One region of the Caballeronia sp. PC1 genome, then DNA from elsewhere that is predicted to be linked to it. Evidence: predicted binding sites of a transcription regulator. Region 1 holds the regulator's gene; each other region holds the start of a gene.
What was found. Region 1 encodes LexA, which represses DNA repair genes until DNA is damaged. Its sites were predicted from a motif close to ACTGTATNNNNATACAGT; they were not measured.
Positions count from the first base shown of each region.

Region 2: the regulator LexA is predicted to act here: its motif matches at 1,957-1,974, upstream of imuA (translesion DNA synthesis-associated protein ImuA).
Region 3: the regulator LexA is predicted to act here: its motif matches at 3,419-3,436, upstream of LY284_RS30095 (putative DNA modification/repair radical SAM protein).
Region 4: the regulator LexA is predicted to act here: its motif matches at 3,265-3,282, upstream of dinB (DNA polymerase IV).

Region 1 covers NZ_JAJUBH010000001.1:1,260,122-1,265,621, forward strand. The annotation lists gene cysW (sulfate ABC transporter permease subunit CysW) at 1-502, opposite strand, end outside; gene cysT (sulfate ABC transporter permease subunit CysT) at 499-1,383, opposite strand; gene LY284_RS06000 (sulfate ABC transporter substrate-binding protein) at 1,472-2,494, opposite strand; gene lexA (transcriptional repressor LexA) at 2,742-3,419, shown strand; gene LY284_RS06010 (hypothetical protein) at 3,616-3,942, shown strand; gene LY284_RS06015 (DUF2939 domain-containing protein) at 4,023-4,631, shown strand; gene LY284_RS06020 (universal stress protein) at 4,650-5,159, opposite strand; gene nodI (nodulation factor ABC transporter ATP-binding protein NodI) at 5,490-5,500, shown strand, end outside.
Region 2 covers NZ_JAJUBH010000001.1:674,824-680,323, forward strand. The annotation lists rRNA gene LY284_RS03290 (23S ribosomal RNA) at 1-1,589, shown strand, start outside; rRNA gene rrf (5S ribosomal RNA) at 1,706-1,818, shown strand; gene imuA (translesion DNA synthesis-associated protein ImuA) at 2,046-2,909, shown strand; gene LY284_RS03305 (DNA polymerase Y family protein) at 2,854-4,419, shown strand; gene LY284_RS03310 (error-prone DNA polymerase) at 4,426-5,500, shown strand, end outside.
Region 3 covers NZ_JAJUBH010000003.1:1,212,404-1,217,903, forward strand. The annotation lists gene LY284_RS30070 (DUF6723 family protein) at 111-365, shown strand; gene LY284_RS30075 (MFS transporter) at 577-1,998, shown strand; gene LY284_RS30080 (hypothetical protein) at 2,081-2,392, opposite strand; gene LY284_RS30085 (hypothetical protein) at 2,684-3,004, opposite strand; gene LY284_RS30090 (hypothetical protein) at 3,123-3,344, opposite strand; gene LY284_RS30095 (putative DNA modification/repair radical SAM protein) at 3,449-4,660, shown strand; gene LY284_RS30100 (UdgX family uracil-DNA binding protein) at 4,660-5,500, shown strand, end outside.
Region 4 covers NZ_JAJUBH010000002.1:1,826,490-1,831,989, forward strand. The annotation lists gene LY284_RS24450 (ATP-binding protein) at 171-1,523, shown strand; gene LY284_RS24455 (response regulator transcription factor) at 1,696-2,379, shown strand; gene LY284_RS24460 (DUF3563 family protein) at 2,403-2,588, opposite strand; gene LY284_RS24465 (hypothetical protein) at 2,862-3,227, shown strand; gene dinB (DNA polymerase IV) at 3,413-4,591, shown strand; gene LY284_RS24475 (TauD/TfdA dioxygenase family protein) at 4,720-5,500, shown strand, end outside.

The DNA of each region.
Region 1 (5,500 bases):
GGAACGTGACGAAGATCGTCGCGAGCACGATGCCCGGCACCGCGAAGATGATCTGCACGTCGTGCGCGGCGAGCCACGGACCGAACCAGCCCTGCGCGCCGAACATCAGCACGTAGATGAGACCGGAGATCACCGGCGACACGGAGAACGGCAGGTCGATCAGCGTCGTCAGGAGCGCCTTGCCCTTGAACTCGAACTTCGCGATCGCCCATGACGCGGCGAGCCCGAACACCACGTTCAACGGCACGGCGATCGCGGCTGTCATCAACGTCAGCTTGATCGCCGACCACGCGTCCGGGTCCTTCAGCGATTCGAAGTAATAGTCGATGCCCTTCGCGAACGCCTGCACGAACACGGCGGCGAGCGGCACGACGAGAAAGAGCGCCAGGAAGACGAGCGCGATGCCGGTCAGCAGCCAGCGCACCGCGCGCGGCTCGGTGACGGGATTCATGTTTTGCGCGTCGCGACGGGTCGCCGTTTGCAACGGAAGCACCTTGCTCATGCCGTTTCTCCCGCTGCCAGCGCGACACTGGCGGGCGCCGCGCCCGTCTTGCTCGTGCGCCGTTGCAGGAACCACTGCAGCGTGTTGATGAGCAGCAGCATCAGGAACGACACGCACAGCATCACCACCGCGAGCGCGGTCGCGCCGGCGTAGTCGTACTGCTCCAGCTTGGTGATGATGAGCAGCGACGTGATCTCGGACTTCATCGGCACGTTGCCCGCGATGAAAATCACCGAGCCGTACTCGCCGAGTGCGCGCGCGAACGCGAGCGCGAAACCGGTCAGAAGCGCGGGAAAGAGCGAAGGCAGCACGACGCGGCGGAAGGTGAGCCAGCGCGTCGCGCCCAGGCACGCGGCGGCTTCTTCCTGCTCGCGCTCGAAGTCTTCGAGCACGGGCTGCACCGTGCGCACGACGAACGGCAAGCCGATGAACGTCAGCGCGACGAGTACGCCGAGCGGCGTGAACGCGACCTTGATGCCGAGCGGCGCGAGATACTGCCCGATCCAGCCGTTGCCCGCGTACACGGCCGCGAGCGAAATGCCGGCCACCGACGTCGGCAGCGCGAACGGCAGATCGACGATCGCATCGACGATGCGCTTGAACGGGAACGTGTACCGCACCAGCACCCACGCGACGAGAAAGCCGAACACCGCGTTGATGAGGGCGCCGCCGAGCGCCGCGCTGAAAGTGAGCCGGTACGAGGCCAGCACGCGCGGCGATGTCACCGCGCGCACGAACTGCGCCCAGTCGAGCGTCGCGGTCTTCGCGAAGGTCGCGGCAAGCGGAATCAGCACCACGAGGCTCAGATACGCCACCGTGATGCCGATCGTCAGGCCGAACCCGGGAAGCGCGCTCGGCTTCCTGAATGTGAGGGTCGTCATCCTTGAGTCATCCTTGTTTGCGCGCCGGGGTCGGACGCGTCTTCTCGCGGGCGCGGCGTCTTATGCGCCGCGTCGCCGCTTCGTTCGCTTATTGCGGTTGATAGATCGAATCGAACACGCCGCCGTCCGCGAAGTGCGTCTTCTGCGCCTTGGTCCAGCCGCCGAACGTGTCGTCGATGGTGTAGAGCTTGAGCTTCGGGAACTGCTTCGTGAGCTCGGCCGGCACCTTGTCCGAGCGCGGACGATAGAAATTGCGCGCGGCGATCTGCTGGCCTTCGTCGCTATAGAGGTACTTGAGATACGCTTCCGCGAGCTTGCGCGTGCCGTGCTTGTCGACCACCTTGTCGACGACCGCGACCGGCGGCTCCGCGAGAATGCTCACCGAAGGCACCACGATCTCGAACTTGTCCGTGCCGAACTCCTTGAGCGACAGGAACGCCTCGTTCTCCCACGCGATCAGCACGTCGCCCTGCCCGCGCTGCACGAAGCTCGTCGTCGCGCCGCGCGCGCCGGAATCGAGCACGCCCGCGTTCTTGTACAGCTTCGTGACGAAGTCCTTCGCGGTCTGCTCGTTGCCGCCCGGCTTGTGCTGCGCATAGGCCCACGCCGCGAGATAGTTCCAGCGCGCGCCGCCCGAAGTCTTCGGATTCGGCGTGACGATGGAAACGCCAGGCTTCGCCAGATCGTCCCAGTCCTTGATGTGCTTCGGATTGCCCTTGCGCACGAGAAACACGATCGTCGAGGTGTAGGGCGACGCATTGTCCGGCAGACGCTTCTGCCAGTCCGCGCCGACGAGGCCCTTGCCCGCGAGCGCGTCGATGTCGTAGGCGAGCGCGAGCGTCACGACATCGGCCTGCAGGCCGTCGAGCACCGCGCGCGCCTGACCGCCCGAGCCGCCGTGCGACTGCTTGAACGTCACCGTCTCGCCCGTATCGGCCTTCCATTTTTTCGCGAACGCCTGATTGAAGTCTTGATACAGCTCGCGAGTCGGATCGTAGGAAACGTTCAGAAACGACGTGTCGGCATGCGCCGGTGCAGTCATGATCAGGCCCGCCGCGCCGAGCGTCGCCGCTGCCAGCAGCCTTCGCAATCCCGTGTTGATGCTTTGCATTCCCCGTTCTCCGTCTTATCGAATTGACGGAATCAGTCTATCGACGGGTCTATATGATTAGAAATAATCGTTTCTCACTTTTTTATACGTAAAACTGCTAAGAACCTTATTCCTGGGTGGAAGAAGCGCGAAGCGACGCGGCTTCGCGGCCGCACGGTCGAACTTAAAGTAAAGCTTGAAAAGTGGGCTATACTGTATAAAAATACAGTGATCTGTCCATTCATACAGTGCATCAGGGGCCTAGCCTGTGACCAGAACATCAAAACTTACCGCGCGGCAACAGCAGGTTTTCGAACTGATCCAGCGCGCGATCGACCGCACCGGCTTCCCGCCGACACGCGCGGAGATCGCGGCGGAGCTCGGCTTCAGTTCGGCGAACTCGGCTGAGGAACATCTTCGGGCGCTGGCGCGCAAGGGGGTGATCGAGCTGGCGGCGGGCTCGTCGCGCGGCATCCGGCTGCTCGGCGACGTGTCGCGCCTCGATCGCGCGGAGGATCTGCCGCATCAGTTCACGCTGCCGCATCAGAGCATCATGCAACTGTCGCTGCCGCTGGTCGGGCGCGTCGCGGCGGGCAGCCCGATCCTCGCGCAGGAGCATATCTCGCAGCACTACGCGTGCGATCCCGCGCTCTTTTCCAGCAAGCCGGACTATCTGCTCAAGGTTCGCGGCCTTTCGATGCGCGACGCCGGCATTCTCGACGGCGATCTGCTCGCGGTGCAAAAGCGCAATGAAGCGAAAGACGGACAGATCGTCGTCGCCCGTCTTGGCGATGACGTCACCGTGAAGCGCTGGAAGCGCCGGGCGGACGGCGTCGAATTGATTGCCGAGAACCCGGACTATGAAAACATCTTCGTGCGCTCCGGCAGCGGCGATTTCGCGCTGGAAGGCATCGCGGTCGGTTTGATCCGTTCGGGCGAGTTCTGACGGGGCAGCGGAGGGAGTGGCAGGCGGCAGAATAAATGTCGCCTCGCTCGTCACAAAGAGACAGAAAATGTCTCGGTGACAGCGGAAACTCTCTTCACACACTGCTTCGAACGCCCTCAGGCGTCTCAACTACAACAAGCATGACGGCCACCGCGCGCGGTGCGCCGCGGTGCGTCCTATCGTCTGGAGAGTCATCATGGAACGTTTTGCCCGTCTGCTGCCCTTCCGTCAATTCGGCCGCCTGCGCCATCTGCGCACGCTGATCGCGTGCGGCATGCCGCGCGCCGAAACCACGCCGGATCTCTTCGACGACATGCCCGCGCTGCCGTCCCGCCAGCCGGCTTTCGCGCGCGTGTCGTTGAACAGCGGTGTGCACGCGGAGCCCGCTCAACGCGCACCGGTGCGGGTCTATCGCGGGCAATCGCGCGTCATTCTGGTCGGCAAGATCGATGAAGTGTCGCGCATGATCGACCGTTGCATCGCCGAGGAAAGCGCGGAGCTCGCGGGCGGCATTCTCGCGTGAATGCACGATGCTCCGGGATTTATCGCGCATCGGCGTGGTCAATCCCGGATCACATTCTGCAAGAGAGGCTTCGCCGCCGCATGTCACGCACTTCCCGATCTGTTCTCACCGCGCTCGTCGTTCTGGTTCTCGTCGCGGCGCTCGGTTTCGTTTATGCGTCGCCGTATATCGCATTGAATCGCGTCAAGCGCGCAGCCGATGCGCGCGATGCGCAGACCGTCAATCAATACGTGGATTTTCCCGCGCTTCGCGCGAGCCTCAAGGACCAGGTCGCCGCGCTGCTCACGCGCCGCATCGATATCCAGAAGAGCGGCAATCCGCTTGCAATCATCGGTGCGATGATCGGCGCGGCGCTCGTCGGTCCTTTGGTGGATTCGTACGCGACGCCGGACGGCGTCGCTGCCATTCTGAACGGCATTCCGCCGCGCGGCGATCCCGGCGAGCGTCCGCCGCCCGCGGGCGACAGCGCAGCGCCGCACGACAACGCAGCGGCGAACGCGCCTTCCTCCGGCGTCGCGACCGCGCAACAGGCGCCTGCCGAGCCGCCGCAGACCACCGCCGGGTACAGGGACTTCAACACGTTCGTCGTCACCTATCGGCACGGCGCCGGCGATGCGCGTTACTCGGCGATCTTCCATCGCTACGGGCTCGTGTCGTGGAAGCTCGTTGCGGTCGATCTCGCCGGTTGATCCGGCACGCGTGCGAACTCAGGCGCCGGCTTCGGCCTTGACCGGCTTCGCCGCGTACGCCGCTTCGTCTTCCGCCTCGGCCGATTCGCCCGCCTGACACACGGCGACCAGAATGCTGCACTTCACGCGGTCGAGCAGCGGCGTGTTGCCCGCGCCCATCCACCAGCGCGCGAGCCCGCTGCGGCAGCGATGCCCCACCACGACGAGATCGACCTGAAGGCTCTCGGCGAGTGCCGCGATTTCGTCGATCGGATGCCCGAACGCGAAGTGCCCCTGCGCTTGCAGGCCGCGTTCGCGCAGCCACTCGACGCCCTCCTGGAGAATATCGCGCGCGGCTTCCTCGAAGCGGCCACAGGCCATATCGGTTAGCAGTCCGGCGCTCTGGGCGATGCTCGAACGCATATCCACCACCGCGAGCACGTGCGTCTCCGCGTTCAGGTCGAGCGCGAGATTGGCGCCCTGCCGCAAGGCCTTGCGGCCCTCTCTGGAGCCGTCGTAGCAGAGCAGGATCTTTCGATAGCTTTCCATCATGATCTCCCTGGCCAATGCCGTTCGCGTCCGCGCGCAGCCCAATGTGGCCGAATGCGTCTTCATCTTCGTGTGTCGCACCATGCGTGACAACGCTGGAAAACGCTAACCGAAGCAGCACGCTAGCTCGCACCGTGCCAGATCCGCGAGCCGCCCGGCGGACAAGCCTCTGGCAGTTTCAGCCGGAATCGGTTCGGGCCCACCGCGCACAGGTTTGACCCAGGAGCGCCGCTTGCGGTTGCACGCCGAGCGCCGCGCTGGTGCATTGGATTACACTAGCCCGCTGGATTTCCCTATGCGGTTTTGCGGCTTTTCCTGCGTCACGAATGCATGACTGATCA
Region 2 (5,500 bases), 590 kb from region 1:
AAGCCCAAGGTTTCCTACGCAACGTTCATCGGCGTAGGGTGAGTCGGCCCCTAAGGCGAGGCAGAAATGCGTAGCTGATGGGAAGCAGGTCAATATTCCTGCACCATTGTTAGATGCGATGGGGGGACGGATCGCGGAAGGTTGTCCGGGTGTTGGAAGTCCCGGTCGCTGCATTGGAGAAGGTGCTTAGGCAAATCCGGGCACGTAATTCAAGGGTGTGGCGCGAGCTTCTTCGGAAGCGAAGCAATTGGAAGTGGTTCCAAGAAAAGCCTCTAAGCTTCAGTCTAATAGTGACCGTACCGCAAACCGACACAGGTGGGCGAGATGAGTATTCTAAGGCGCTTGAGAGAACTCGGGAGAAGGAACTCGGCAAATTGGTACCGTAACTTCGGGATAAGGTACGCCCTTGTAGCTTGACTGGCCTGCGCCAGGAGGGTGAAAGGGTTGCAATAAACTGGTGGCTGCGACTGTTTAATAAAAACACAGCACTCTGCAAACACGAAAGTGGACGTATAGGGTGTGACGCCTGCCCGGTGCCGGAAGATTAAATGATGGGGTGCAAGCTCTTGATTGAAGTCCCGGTAAACGGCGGCCGTAACTATAACGGTCCTAAGGTAGCGAAATTCCTTGTCGGGTAAGTTCCGACCTGCACGAATGGCGTAACGATGGCCACACTGTCTCCTCCCGAGACTCAGCGAAGTTGAAGTGTTTGTGATGATGCAATCTCCCCGCGGCTAGACGGAAAGACCCCATGAACCTTTACTGTAGCTTTGCATTGGACTTTGAACCGATCTGTGTAGGATAGGTGGGAGGCTATGAAACCAGGACGCTAGTCTTGGTGGAGCCGTCCTTGAAATACCACCCTGGTTTGTTTGAGGTTCTAACCTTGGTCCGTGATCCGGATCGGGGACAGTGCATGGTAGGCAGTTTGACTGGGGCGGTCTCCTCCCAAAGTGTAACGGAGGAGTACGAAGGTACGCTAGGTACGGTCGGAAATCGTGCTGATAGTGCAATGGCATAAGCGTGCTTAACTGCGAGACCGACAAGTCGAGCAGGTGCGAAAGCAGGTCATAGTGATCCGGTGGTTCTGTATGGAAGGGCCATCGCTCAACGGATAAAAGGTACTCTGGGGATAACAGGCTGATACCGCCCAAGAGTTCATATCGACGGCGGTGTTTGGCACCTCGATGTCGGCTCATCTCATCCTGGGGCTGTAGCCGGTCCCAAGGGTATGGCTGTTCGCCATTTAAAGAGGTACGTGAGCTGGGTTTAAAACGTCGTGAGACAGTTTGGTCCCTATCTGCCGTGGGCGTTGGATATTTGAAGGGGGCTGCTCCTAGTACGAGAGGACCGGAGTGGACGAACCTCTGGTGTACCGGTTGTGACGCCAGTCGCATCGCCGGGTAGCTATGTTCGGAAGAGATAACCGCTGAAAGCATCTAAGCGGGAAACTCGCCTTAAGATGAGATATCCCCGGGGCTTCGAGCCCCTTGAAGGGTCGTTCCAGACCAGGACGTTGATAGGTCAGGTGTGTAAGTGCAGTAATGCATTGAGCTAACTGATACTAATTGCCCGTAAGGCTTGATCCTATAACCAGTGTGTCTTCCTGGTTGAGTATCGTTGTGCCACGATCACCACCCCAAACACTGCTACTTCTTCCCAGATTGGCTGTCGCGTCCCCAAGACGACACAGCAACAAGTCATGCCTGATGACCATAGCGAGTCGGTACCACCCCTTCCCATCCCGAACAGGACCGTGAAACGACTCCACGCCGATGATAGTGCGGATACCCGTGTGAAAGTAGGTAATCGTCAGGCTCCTCATGCCGCAAACAAAAACCCCACCCCGCAAAGGTGGGGTTTTTGCGTTGGGCGCGCCGTTTGCGCGACTCTCCAGCGTGCTCCTTCCCTCCGTCAGCGCACGCCTGTCAGCGGTTTACCTTCCCCCGTCAAAATACTGTATAAATATACAGTAAAAGCCATAGGCCATTGTATGCTCGAAGCCATGAGCAGGCCCTTGCATTCGCGCTGGACGGGGGAAACTCATGGGTGCCGCACTTTCACTGCTCGATATCGGGCTGACATCGCATCTGCAGCGTCAGGTCTGGCAGGGCAATCCGATCCACGACCCTGACTCGAACATCACATCGAGCGGCTTTCCGGCGCTCGATGTCGCCTTGCCCGGTGCGGGCTGGATGCCCGGTTCAGTCACCGAATTGCTGATCGAGGAAAGCGGCGTAGGCGAAATCAGGCTACTCGCTCGCACGCTTCGGGAACTGACGGCGAACAAAGGCCGCTCGGTCATCTTCGTTGCGCCGCCGTGGAAGCCCAATCTGGCTGCGTTTCGGACGATGAACATCACGGTGGAGAAACTGGTCTGGGTCAAGGCGCCCGAGGATCAGGTGCTCTGGGCTGCGGAGCAATCCTTGAAACAGGACGGCATCGGCGCTGTGTTGATCTGGCTGCCGCAAGTGCGTCCCGAAGCGCTGCGAAGGCTGCAAGTAGCGGCTCAGGAAGCGCAGTCGCTGGCGTTTCTCTTTCGCCCGCTCAAAGCGGCGAAGCAATCGTCCGCCGCGCCATTGCGCATGGTCTGCAAGCCGATCCTTCCCGCCAACGCGCAGACGATGAATCGCCGCGAATGGATGCAGGCCGTCATGCTCGAAATCGACATCATCAAGCGGCGTGGTCCGCTGCTGGAAAAGCCGTTGCGGTTGAACTTGCCGTTGCAGTTGCCCGCGCTGCCCGAACCTATTCGCCGCGCGCACGTCGGCAGGAAAGCACGAGAGGTCAAACATGTTGTGGATAGCGGTGACATTGCCGCTTTTATCGCTCGAAGCCGTCAAGCCGCCTTCGATGCCCTCAGCGCCGGCGAACTCGACATCGCCTGGAGCGAGCTCGACGGCGAATGACGATATCGATCAGCCATGCTTCGCGCTTGCCGATCACGCTCGCATCCTGATGCCCGATCTCGTCGCGTTTCGGCTCGGCGTGCGGCCCGGCAGCACGCGCGCGCATGCGTTCGCGCTGGCGCCGCAACTGACGCTGCTCGCCGTCGATATCCGCGAAGAGCAACGCGCGCTCGAAGCCGTCGCGCTGGCGCTGCTCGCGTTCACGCCCAAGGTCGTGCTCGCGCATGCGAATACGGTGCTGCTCGAAGTCGGTGCGAGCATGCGGCTCTTCGGTGGATTGCGCGCGTTGCTGTCCAAGGTCGCATCGACGGTGAAAGGATGCGGTTTCACTTCGCGCTCAGGCTGCGCGCCGACCGCGTGGGGCGCGTGGTTGCTGGCGCACGCACGCACGCGCCGTGTCGCGCGGCGCGTGCGGATCGTGAAAGAGACGACGTTGATACATGTGCTCGATGCGCTGCCCGTGTCGCTCGTCCCGTCGGCGCATTCGCACGGCAACGTGTTCGAGCAGATCGGCTGCGCGACGCTCGCCGATTTGCGCCGTTTGCCGCGCAAGGGCGTCGCGCGGCGCTTCGGGCAAGGCGTCCTGCAATGGCTCGCGCAAGCGTACGGGCAGGCGCCCGATCCGCGCGAGGCGTTCTGCGCGCCAGCGTCCTTCGAAGCGCGCCTCGAATTGCAGGCGCGCGTGGAAAGCGCCGACGCGCTGCTGTTCGCCGCCCGCCGTCTCGTGCTGCAACTCTCCGGCTGGCTCTGCGCGCATCATGCGGCGGTCAGTGAATTTTCGTTGCTGCTCGAACATGAACTGGCTGCTCGCCATGCGCCGAAAACATCGATGTTCAAAGTCGCGTGGGCCGTGCCGACGCGCGAAGCCGATCACATCCTCTGGCTGCTGCGCGAGAAGCTGAATCAGACGGCGCTCGCAGCGCCCGTGATCGAGATGAGGCTTCTTGCCGACAAAATCAGCGAGCACGCACCGCCGCCCGACACCCTGTTTCCGATGCCCGGTTCCGACAGCGAATCGATGGCGCAACTGCTCGAACGCCTGAGCGCGCGGCTCGGCGCGGAGAATGTCGTGCAACTGGTCGCGCGGGACGATCACAGGCCCGAAGCGGCGATGACGGTCGAAGCCTATAAGCCTGCGCGTGAGACCAAGCCGAAACGCGGAAAAAAGACGCCGGCAACAATCGCAACACAAGCCAGTGAGCCCGAACCGGAGGAAACGCAAATCCAACCCGGCGAACCACTCGAACTCCCCGATGTCGCGGTGCCTCAGCAACCGCGCCCGGCGTGGATACTCGAAATGCCGCAAAAGCTGATGTTGCGCAACGAGCGGCCGTTCTATCGCCGTCCGTTGAAGCTGATCAGCCGGACCGAGCGCATCGAGGCGGGATGGTGGGACGGCAACGGCGTGCAGCGCGATTACTACGTCGCCGCCGACGACCGCGGCCGCATGTTCTGGCTGTATCGCGAGCGTCTCAGCGGTGACTGGTTCCTGCACGGTTTTTTCGGATGATGCGTGATGGATGATCTGAACGACATCATCGGACTGGATGAAGACACTGGGTTTCCCGGCTCGATGTCGGCGTCGGCGCTATTGCCCGACTATGCCGAGCTGCATTGCCTGAGCAACTTCTCGTTCCTGCGCGGCGCGTCGCATCCGCAGGAGCTGGCCGCGGCCGCGCTCGAACACGGCTATACCGCGCTCGCGATCACGGACGAATGCTCGCTCGCGGGTGTCGTGCGCGCGCATGCCGCGATCAAGGACATCGAAGCGAAAGCGCAAGCCGCAGCTGACGCGGCGCGGGAGGCCGGCGAGCCGCCGCCGAAGAAGCAGAACCTGAAGCTGATCATCGGCAGCGAGTTGCATCTCACCGATGCCAACGGCGAGCCGTTCTGCACGCTCGTCGCGCTCGCGACGAATCGCGCGGGCTACGGCAATCTGTCGGAGCTGATTTCGCTTGCGCGCTCGCGCTCGCCCAAGGGCACATACAGGATCGGTCCGGAAGACTTCACCAATCCCGCCGCCTCCTCCGATACGGCAGACCTGCGGGGCGATATCGCGCATCTGAAGCACTTGCCCGATTGCCTGCTGATTCTCGTGCCGCAGCGCGCAGCGACGCTCGCCGACACGCTCGATCGCGCGCACTGGCTGGCCGGTTTTGCGGCGGGCCGCGCGTGGCTCGCGCTGGAGTTGTGGCAGGACGGCAGCGACGACGAGCGTCTCGCCTCGTCGCGCGTAATCGCCGAAGCAAGCGGATTGCCGCTCGTCGCGGCAAGCGGCGCGCTCATGCATGCGCGTTCGCGCAAGCCTTTGCAGGACACGCTGACCGCGATTCGCCTGAACCGGTCGCTCGCCGAATGCGGTTATGCGCTCGAAGCGAACGCGGAGCGGCATCTGCGCACGCGGCTGCGCATCGGCGCGCTGTATCCGAAAGAGGCGATCAGGGAAACGCTGAAGGTGGCCGCTCGTTGCACTTTCAAACTCGACGAGCTCAAGTACGAATACCCCGAAGAACTGGTGCCGCCCGGCGAAACGCCCGCGAGCTATCTGCGCAAACAGGTGATCGCGGGCGCGCTCAGGCGCTGGCCGAACG
Region 3 (5,500 bases), on a different contig from region 1:
ACGCAGTTTGCTGGACGTGTCGCTGAACGCAGACGCGTCGCATCGACGAGATGCGACCGTTCTCGCCATCACTTTTGCCGACCCGTCCCAAGCGAAACATGTCCAGACCGATGCCCAGAACCACACCGACATCCGAAGCCGGGACCCACGAAGGCTTCGACATCTATGCGTCGTACGTAGTGAACGCGACGGGCATGCACATCGGCACCCTGAAAGTCGTGAGAAAGCGCGACAAGCGCGTGCTCTATCCTTTCGACGGCTGCGAGACCATCGGCCCGTTCGAATCGAGCGACGATGCGCGGCGCGCGGCCGAGGCGCTCGGCGGGCGTATCGTCGCGGCGGACATCGCCAATCCCGAGCCGTGAACGCCGTCTGGCGGCGCGCTGAATGTCCTATGACACGCGCTCGCGTTGCTCGGCGGGCGGCGAGAATCGGCCGGGCTTCGGGGAAAACCCCAGCGCGCTAATCGTCCTAGGACATGCCGGGCGGGCGGCATGCGTCTGTATCTTGACCTCAAGGCGGTGCGATGCGCGAATTCGCGCGGCACCGGGTCACTGACGCATCCGGAAAACGACTATGAGTTACGTGCAACCCACCACGAGGCAGGACGCGCAGGTATCGTCCGGCGATGCCCACGCGCGCGGCCCGATCCGACGCGCGATGGCGGCATCGGCCATCGGCAACGCGACCGAGTGGTTCGACTATGGCATTTACAGCTACGGCCTCACCTACATCTCGGCCGCGCTCTTTCCCGGCAGCACCGCGCAGGCGACGCTCTTCGCGCTCGCGACCTTCGCGATTTCCTTTCTCGTGCGGCCGCTCGGCGGACTGTTCTGGGGACCGCTCGGCGACCGGCTCGGCCGCAAGCACGTGCTCGCGCTGACCATTCTCATCATGTCGATGGCGACGCTCGTCGTCGGCCTGCTGCCTTCGTATGCGAGCATCGGCATATGGGCGCCCGTGGCGCTGATCGCCTTGCGCATGATCCAGGGCTTCTCGACGGGTGGCGAGTACGGCGGCGCGGCGACCTTCATGGCCGAGTACGCGCCCGATCACAAGCGCGGTTTTTGCGGCAGCTTCCTCGAATTCGGCACGCTCGCGGGCTTCTCGCTTGGCGCGTTCCTGATGCTCGGCTGCTCGGTTGTGCTCGGCAACGACGCGATGCACGCGTGGGGCTGGCGCCTGCCGTTTCTCGTCGCGGCGCCGCTCGGTCTGATCGGCCTGTACCTGCGCTCGAAGATGGAAGACACGCCGGTGTTCCGCGAATGCGCCGAAGCGGCGGAGCGCGAGCAGCACAAGGGCGTGCCGCTGCGCGAACTGTTCTCGCAGTACTGGAAGCCATTGCTGCAACTCGGCGGCCTCGTCGTGGCGCTCAACGTCGTGAACTATGTGCTGCTCGCCTATATGCCGACCTTCATGAAGAAGGAACTCGGCATGAGCGACAACCTTTCGCTGCTGCTGCCCTTGATCGGCATGTTGTCGATGATGGTGCTGCTGCCGTTCGCGGGCGCGCTGTCGGATCGCATCGGGCGCAAGAAGGTGTGGTGGCTGTCGCTGGTCGGCCTCTTCGTCGCCGCCGTGCCGATGTTCACGCTGATGTCGCATGGCATCGCGGGGGCGCTGATCGGACTCGCCGTGCTGGGGCTGCTCTACGTGCCGCAACTGGCGAGCATCTCGGCGATGTTTCCCGCGATGTTCCCGACGCAGGCGCGTTATGCGGGCATGGCGATCGCCTATAACGTGTCGACGTCGATCTTCGGCGGCACCGCGCCGATGGTCACCGACTGGCTGATCGGCCGCACGGGCAGCACGCTGGTGCCGGCGTATTACATGATGGCCGCGTGCGCGGTGGGCGCGGTTGCGCTGGTGTTCGTCACCGAGACGGTGGGGTGCTCGCTGCGTGGGCGGGAGACGCCGGGGGCGAAGAAGGCTGCGATGGCGCGTGATGCTTCCGAGGGTGCGGCGCATGAGGGGATGACGGAGCATCGGCACGCCTGATTGTTCTGGCGTCGAATGGACAATGGCCCGGCGTGTGTGCGCCGGGCCATTGGTTTTTTTACGCGCCGAATGCCTCGTTACATCACTGACCGAAGAAAACGTCGCAACGCGGCTTGTCGCTGCAGCCACCCTGAGCGCGGCCGCCCGCGGAAGCGCTCATGCCGGCCGACATGCCGCCGTATGCGGTTTCGTCGGTTTGCGCTGCGGGCATCGCGGCAGTCTGCTGCTGATCGGGCGTGGCCTGCGCCATAACCATCGGGCGCATCGTCTGAATCAGTTGTTGTTGCGCTTCGGTCATGCCCTGAGCCCGCGCCGCGCCGATGCTGGCGACGCTGGTCGCGAGCGCGCAAGCGGCCATCATCGCGAAGAATTTCGGATTGAGTTTCGCCTTCATGTTCCAGCTCCTTGAAACGAACGCACAAGCAGCCGGGAACGCAATTCTCGGACTCCTTGCAGCTTGGTCGATAAACAGGATCGAGCGCTGAAAACGGCAATGCAGCCGCGTCTGAACGACGAAAGCGCTCAGGAGCCAAGTTACGGCGATGCGAGCGAGCAGGAAATCCCTATTTCGCAGGGATGCATTGGAGGGGTAAGCCGACAGACGACGTTAAAAACGCGCCCGGGTTCGTTGCGAAACCCGAGCGCGAGCAAATTCACAGAGCACGCACGGCGCAAGCCGATACGCTTAGTACGACTTGGAAGCCCCGCCGCTCGATGAGCCCGAGCCGGAACTGCTCGAACCGCTCTTGCTGTTCTTGTGCATCTTGCCGCCTTGCGACGAGTCCATGGTGTTAGCGCCCGATGCGCCCGAGGTCGAGCCCGTCACGCCGCCGCTGTTCGGCGTGCTCATGCCGGTGCCGCCCTGGCCAGCGCCATTGCCGCCCGCCGTGCCGCCGCCAGCGCCGGCTCCGCCCCCTCCGCCGCCGCCCGCGCCCTGCGCGAACGCCGCGCCCGACAGGCTCAGGATCATGGCCGAAACAAGCAAGCTTCTCTTCGCGTTCTTCATGGTGTCCTCCCGTTGATCGATGGTCTTGGTACGCGCCGCCTGACAAACGAATGCGGCGCCGCCAACCATCTTCCGCAATCGCCGTGCCGCGCGGCAGTGCCCGCGCGCTGACGATGCGCTAGGCCACCGCCTCGTCGCACCATTCGATAGCCCACGCGCGTGCGCAATGCACGGCGTCCCATTCGCTTGCGAAGGCATCGAGTTCGCCTGATTCGAACACTTCAAGATGCCCGATGTGATCTCCGGGCGAACGCGTGATTCGCGCGTGCGCGTAGTAGCTGCCGTCTTCGTCATGACGCGCGGTGCAGTCGATATGGAACGTCTTGTAGTCGAAACGCATGAGCGGCTCCGGTGATGAGTTCGTGGGCAGGTCCGAAGTGTGCGCAACCGTTGACTCGAATACCCATGTGAGATACTGTATATACATACAGTATAGCCTTCAAGATGGATCTCTCCGAAAAGCTCGAAATTCTCGCCGACGCCGCCAAGTACGACGCGTCGTGCGCGAGCGGCGGCGCGCCCAAGCGCGAGTCGCGCGGCATCGACGGCCTTGGCGCCAGCACCGGCTCGGGCATCTGCCACAGCTTCACGCCGGACGGGCGCTGCGTCTCGCTGCTCAAGATTTTGCTGACGAACTTTTGTCTGTACGACTGCCGCTATTGCATCAACCGCCGCTCGAGCAACGTGCCGCGCGCGCGCTTCACGCCCGAAGAAGTCGTCAGCCTGACGCTCGATTTTTACCGCCGAAATTACATCGACGGCCTGTTTTTGAGTTCCGGCGTGATTCGTTCGTCGAACTACACGATGGAGCAACTCGCGCTCGTCGCGAAGATGCTGCGCGAGAAGCACCAGTTTCGCGGCTACATCCATTTGAAGACGATTCCGGACGCCGACCCCGAACTCATCGCGCAGGCGGGGCGTTACGCGGATCGCCTGAGCGTGAACATCGAGTTGCCGACGGAGATCAGCCTCGAACGTCTCGCGCCGGAAAAAAGCGGCCGCACGATCAAGCTGGCGATGGGCAATATCCGCGTCGCGCGCGAGGAATCGGAAGCGGAGCCGCGCGCGCCGCGTTTCGCGCCGGCGGGGCAGAGCACGCAGATGATCGTCGGCGCGGACGAAACCGACGACCGCACCATCCTCGGCACCGCCGAAACGCTGTACGGCTCGTATCAGTTGAAGCGCGTCTATTACTCGGCGTTCAGCCCGATTCCCGACAGCCCGTCGGGCGTGCCGTCCAAAGCGCCGCCGCTGTTGCGCGAGCATCGGCTGTATCAGGCGGATTTTCTGATGCGCGGCTACGGCTTCGGCGCGGCCGAATTGCTCGGCGAGGCCGGCAACCTTCCGCTCGATGTCGATCCGAAGCTCGCGTGGGCGCTCGCGCATCGCGAACGCTTTCCCGTCGACCTGAACGCCGCGCCCGCCCGCATGATCGCGCGCGTGCCGGGCATCGGCATGCGCAACGCGAAGCGCATCGTCGAATTGCGGCGTGCGCGGCGCGTGCGCTATCACGATCTCGTGCGGCTGCGCTGCGGCATGGACAAGGTGAAACCGTTCATCGTCACGGCGGATTACCGGCCGCCGCTCACCGAGGCGTCGTCGGACGATTTGCGGCGCGCGCTCGCCACGGGTCCGGTGCAGCTTTCGCTGATCTGATGCGCGTCATCGCCATCGACGACGATTTCGACGCCTGGCGCGCCGCCGCGCTCGATGCGCTCGCGCAAGGGCTGACGCCCGAGTCGGTCGACTGGCGCACGTCGCAGGCGGCGCCCGCGTTGTTCGGCGACACCGCGGCGCATGTCGCTTCGGCCGACGCGCCGCAGATCCGCGTGTCGCGCGAACTCGCGGCGCTATTGAAAGACGCCGCCCATTTCCGCGATGCGCGCCGCTGGAGTTTTCTGTATCGCGTGCTGTGGCGCTGGGCGCGGGGCGACCGCGCGGCGGCATCGCCCGCGGACGAGGACGGCGCGCGTCTCTACAAGATGGCGAAGGCCGTGCGCCGCGCGCAGCACGACATGATCGCGTATGTGCGCTTTCGCCAGCGTGACGCGTCGCTCGGCGCGCCCGAGTACGTTGCCTGGTACGAGCCGGACCACGACGTGCTCGCCTGGGGCGCGGAGCATTTCGCGGCGCGCATGGGCCGCTCGACGTGGCTCATCGCGACGCCCGACGGCGCGGCCCTGTTCGACGGCGAACGCCTGCAACTGGAGCGCCGCCGCGCGCTGGCATCGGAATACGCGAGCCAACATTCGCCCGATACGCCCGACGCCGCCGAAGCGCTCTGGATGACCTACTACCGCAGCATTTTCAATCCCGCGCGCCTGAACGAATCCGCGCTCGAACAGCACATGCCCGTGCGCTTCTGGAAAGGCTTGCCCGAAGGCGCGCTCATTCCGCAACTCGTGAGCGATGCGCGCGGCGGCGCACGGCGCGTCGCGCAGGCGCCGCGCGTGGGCGCGCTCGGCGGCAAGGCGGTTCAGGTCGAAGCGAGCGAAG
Region 4 (5,500 bases), on a different contig from region 1:
TAATTGAACACGGCTACGCTGCTCCATGTAGATCCATCGCGCTCGGCGCCGCTTCCATCACTCACATGTCGTCTTTCAGACCGAAATCCCCCGCAATGTCGCCTAAAATCGAACCGGAAAATGGTTTGCGTCCCGGCTCGTCCCGGTCCTTCCCGAAGCGGCATACACGCATGCTCAAATCACTGAAGAATCAGCTGGTCGTCGCGCTGGGGCTGCTCGTGAGCATCATCGGCGTCGTGCAGGGCGTGAGTTCGTATCAGTTGAGCAAGACCGGCATGAGCGCGCTGCTCGACATGCGCCTCGAACAGGTGGCCACGCGCCTGCGTGAGGGCGGCTTCGTCGAACGCATACCGGAAAATCCCGCGCGCGGCTCGCAGGATTTCCGCGATATCGTCGTCGTCGTATGGAAGCCGGATGCCGACTTGCCCTACCGCACGACCGACCCGTCGCTGCAATTTCCGCGCGATGCGAAGCCCGGCTTCAGCGGCGCCGAATTCAACGGCGAGCACTGGCGCATCTTCACCCGCCAGGAGCCGACGATGACCATTCAGGTCGCGCAACGCTCGTCCGTGCGCCGCGAGCTCACCACGGAAACCGCGACGGTCACGCTCTGGCCGATCGCCGTGCTGCTGCCGCTCGTGTGGATCGCGGTCGCGTTCGTCGTCAGGCGTTCGCTGCGCCAGTTGACCGCGCTCGGCAACGAGGTGCGGTGCATCGACATGGGCCATCTGCAACCGTTGTCGACGGTCGGCGTGCCCACGGAGATCAAGCCCTTCATTCATTCGATCAATACGATGATCGAGCGCCTCGCCGATTCGATCGACAAGGAGCGCAAGTTCATCGCCGACGCCGCGCACGAACTGCGCACGCCGCTCACCGCGCTTCAGCTTCAGGCGGACAATCTCGCGCCGCATATCTACCCCGGCAATCAGGAGCGCTTTCAGGAATTGCGCAAGGGCATTGCGCGCGCCGGCGGTCTCATCACGCAACTCCTGCGGCTCGCGCGCGCCGATGCGCCCGTGAACGGCACGCCGCTTTCGCGCGTCGATCTCTCCACGGTCGTGACGAACGCGGTCTCCGACGTGCTGCCGATCGCGATTGCGCGCGGCCTGGATATCGGCGCGGAGGAAATGCTGCAGGCGCACGTGCGCGCGGTCGAGACGGATATCGGCATGGCGGTGAAGAACCTCGTCTCGAACGCCGTGCGCTATACGCCCGATGGCGGCACCATCGATCTGCGCATGCGCCGCGACGCCGGCATGGTCTGGGTCGATGTCGTCGATACGGGGCCGGGCATCGACGAAGCGCTGCTGCCGCGCGTGTTCGACCGCTTCTTTCGCGCCAATCCCGACGTGGAAGGCAGCGGCTTGGGCCTTTCGATCGTGAAGGCGATCGCCGCGCGTTATGGCGGCGACGTCATGCTGGCCAATCGCCGCGACGGGCGCTCGGGCATCGTGGCGTCGATCGGTTTTCCGGCCGAGGACGTGAAGGAGAGCGCGGCGGCCGTGACGGATTGCGCATGAAACACGTAGGGATTTGCGCGCCGTTTTGCGCCGATTACAATGCATTCGCTGCGTGGCGCGAAATGAAACTCGCCGGTTCAGAATGAAATAACACGACCGGTCGTGCATTAATTTCTTCGTGCCGCTTTCCGGGCGCGTGGCGCGCGCCATTCTCGCGGGAGCGGGGTGGAACATGCGAATTCTCCTGATCGAAGACGACGTGCAGATCGGCACGAGCCTCATGCGTGCGCTCAAGGACGCCGACTACGCCGTCGACTGGGTCCGTGACGGCAATGCGGGCCGCGAGGCGCTCGACGCCGCCGAATACACCGTGGCCCTGCTCGATCTGGGCTTGCCGGGCATGACGGGCATCGAACTGCTACGCCAGGCGCGCACCGCGGGCAACGCAACGCCGGTGCTGATTCTCACCGCCCGCGACGATCTCGACACGCGCGTGCAAGGCCTCGATCTCGGCGCCGACGACTATCTGCTCAAGCCCTTCGACATGCCCGAACTGCTCGCGCGCATACGCGCCGTGCTGCGTCGCAAGGCAGGCTATGCGGTCTCGCGTCTCGGCGACGATTCGCTCAGCCTCAATCTCGATCAACGCACGCTCACGTGCGGCGAAAATTCCGGCGTGCTGTCCGCGCGCGAATTCGCGCTGATGCACGCGCTGCTCGAACGTCCCGGCACGATCTTCTCGCGCGATCAACTCGAAGACCGGCTGTACGGCTGGGGCAAGGAAGTCGAGAGCAACGCCGTCGACGTGCTCATTCATTCGGTGCGAAAGAAATTCGGCGCGAGCGTGATTCGCAACGTGCGCGGACTCGGCTGGACCGTGATGCTGGGCCAGGCGGGCCGCGAAGAACCGAAGTAGCGCACGTTGCGGGCGTCGCGCGCTCACTGCGCATCGTAATGCCGGCCGAGCGAGCCGCAAAAATGCATGCTGTAGTCGTGATCTTCGGTTTCGACCTGACGCATGCGGCGCTCGAGATCGGCGAGATCGCTCGATGAGGCGAGGTAGTCGTCGTGGGCATCGTGCATCGAGAAGAAGCTGCCGACGGATTGCGAAAGACGTTCGAACATGATGTGCTCCTGTCATTGAAAGGCCCGCATGCGGGGCCGACGAATGCAGGTTATGCCGCGTGAATTAGCGGTAAATGAGAGCAGCGAAGCCACCCCTCCTTTTCGAAACGACGAAGCGTTCGGCAACGCACCGTGAAGCGGATTACGACGCGCGAAAGGCACTGCCGCGCCGCACCATCCCGTGCTATCTTGTTTTTATACGGATTTCATACGGGTTTCATACGGAGCGCCGGCGTGATCCGCATTCGTCGATCGTCTTTCGTGAAGGCCGCCATGAACGATGTGTCTCGTACCCTCAGTGCCCGCGACCGCGTCGAGTTGCTCTGCTGGCTCACGTGCGGCAGTCTCGGCGCGTATTACCTGAATGGCGACTGGCCCGCTCCTTCGTTTCACGTGCAGGCCGCGCATAAGTGGCTCGACCGGCATCAGCGCTACGCGGACTGGCTCACGGTCGCGAAGCTCGCGGCCATCGCGCGGGATATCGCCACGCAGCATTGCGCCATGCTCGAAGCAGACTGGGCGCGCGAAGCCGTCGAAGAAATTCTCGACAGCGAAGACCTCAACTATCAGTCGGATGTCGTGCGGCAGGTTTTCGACGATTGCCGCCGCGCGCTCGCGGAAAAGCGCACGCCGGAATGAACGGGTCAGCGCGCGCGGCAAGGCGCTAGCGCAAAGACCTGTATGGATGTACAGTAAGCCATTTTCTTTTCATGACGGCGCCGCGCAACGGGCGCCGTGAATCGCCACCGCATGTTTCGCGCGTTCGTTCCCGTCCGTTTTGCCGCGCGCGCGCCGCTTCGCGCGGCGGCACGCTGATCCTTTCGATGGACGCGCCGTCTTCCCTGCACGCCCCGCGCCGCATCGCGCACCTCGACATGGACGCGTTTTTCGCGTCGGTCGAACTGCTGCGCTATCCGGAGTTGCGCGGCATGCCGGTGGTGGTCGGCGGTGGGCGCGACGCCATTCCCGAAACGCTGCCCGACGGCACGCGGCGCTTCAGGCGCCTGCGCGATTACGCGGGCCGCGGCGTCGTGACCACCTCCACTTATGAAGCGCGCAAGTTCGGCGTGTTCTCCGCGATGGGCATGATGAAGGCCGCGCAGCTCGCCCCCGACGCGATTCTGCTGCCCACCGATTTCGAGTCTTATCGGCATTATTCGCGCCTCTTCAAGGCGGCCGTCGCTGGCTTCACGACGCAAATCGAAAATCGCGGCATCGACGAGATTTATATCGATGTGAGCGACCTGGCCGGAGAATCCGCGGAGATCGGCCAGAAGATGAAGGACGCCGTGCACGACGCGACCGGGCTTACCTGCTCGATCTGCATCGCACCGAACAAGCTGCTCGCGAAGATCGGCTCGGAACTCGACAAGCCCGACGGCCTCACCATCCTCACGATGAACGATCTGCCGACGCGCATCTGGCCGCTCGCGGCGCGCAAGGTCAACGGCATCGGACCGAAGGCGAACGAGAAGCTCGCGGCGCTCGGCATCGTCACCGTGGGCGATATCGCGGCCGCCGATCCTGGCCTGTTGCAGACGCATTTCGGTCATACGTATGCGGCCTGGCTCGCGCGCATCGCGCAGGGGCAGGACGAGCGGCCCGTCGTCGTCAGCTCGACACCGAAATCGATGAGCCGCGAGACGACCTTCGCGCGCGACTTTCATCCGAAGCACGATCGCGCGACGCTTTCGGCGGAGTTCACGGGCCTGTGCACGCGCGTCGCCGAAGACTTGCAGCGCAAAGGTTATGTCGGGCGCACGGTGGGCATCAAACTGCGTTTCGACGACTTCCGCACCGTGACGCGCGATCTGACCGTGCCCGTCGCGACGGCCGATCCGGCCGAGATTCGCCGCGCCGCGACCGAATGCCTGAAGCGCATCGTCCTCGATCGCAGGATCAGGCTGCTCGGCGTGAGAGTGAGCGCGCTGGGGCGGCCCGACGAAAGCGGTTTTATCGAGCCGGTGCAGGTCGAATTGCCGTTCGATCTTTCGGGCGAATGAAGTGGGCCTTTGAAGCGGGCCTTATTTCATTGGCGCATAAAGAAATCGCAGATGCTTCGTTGCGGCGGCAATCGCGGCGCGTTAGATTGATCGCTTCCCCGAAGTCATCGATTGCCCCAAGTTCGAACGTGACGATTCAGACCGCCCCTCATTCCGAGCGCGCCGCGCAAGACGCCGCCGATCAATCCATCGAGATTCGCAAGTTCGACGCGCCGCTCGGCGCCGAAGTCATCGGGCTCGATCTTTCGAAGCCGCTTTCGCAAGCCGATTTCACGCGCATTCATCGCGCGCATCTGGATCATCACGTGCTCGTGTTTCGCGATCAGCGCATCACGCCGGACGAGCAGGTCGCGTTCAGCCGGCGCTTCGGTCCGCTGCAGATTCACGTGCTGCATCAGTTCGGGCTCGCGGGGCATCCGGAAGTGCTGATCGTGTCGAACATCATGGAGAACGGCAAGCCGATCGGCCTCGGCGATGCGGGTCACTTCTGGCATTCCGATCTCTCGTACAAGGACACGCCGAGCCTCGGCTCGATGCTGCATGCGCAGGAGTTGCCCGCCACCGGCGGCGACACGCTCTTTGCGAACCAGCATCTCGCCTGGGACACGTTGCCCGCGCATCTGAAGCAAGCGGTGGAGGGCCGCGCCGCCGAGCATACGTATCTCGCCAAGTATGCGGAGTTGCAAAAGCGCAGTCCGTGGCGGCCCAATCTCTCGGCCGAGCAGATCGCGCAAGTGAAGCCGGTGACGCATCCGATCGTGCGCACGCATCCCGAAACGAAACGGCGCGCGCTCTTCGTCAGCGAGCATTTCACGACGCGCGTGATCGGCTTGCCCGAAGACGAAAGCCGCGCACTGCTCGCGGAGCTCTTCGCGCATAGCACGCAGCCCGCATTCGTTTATCGCCATC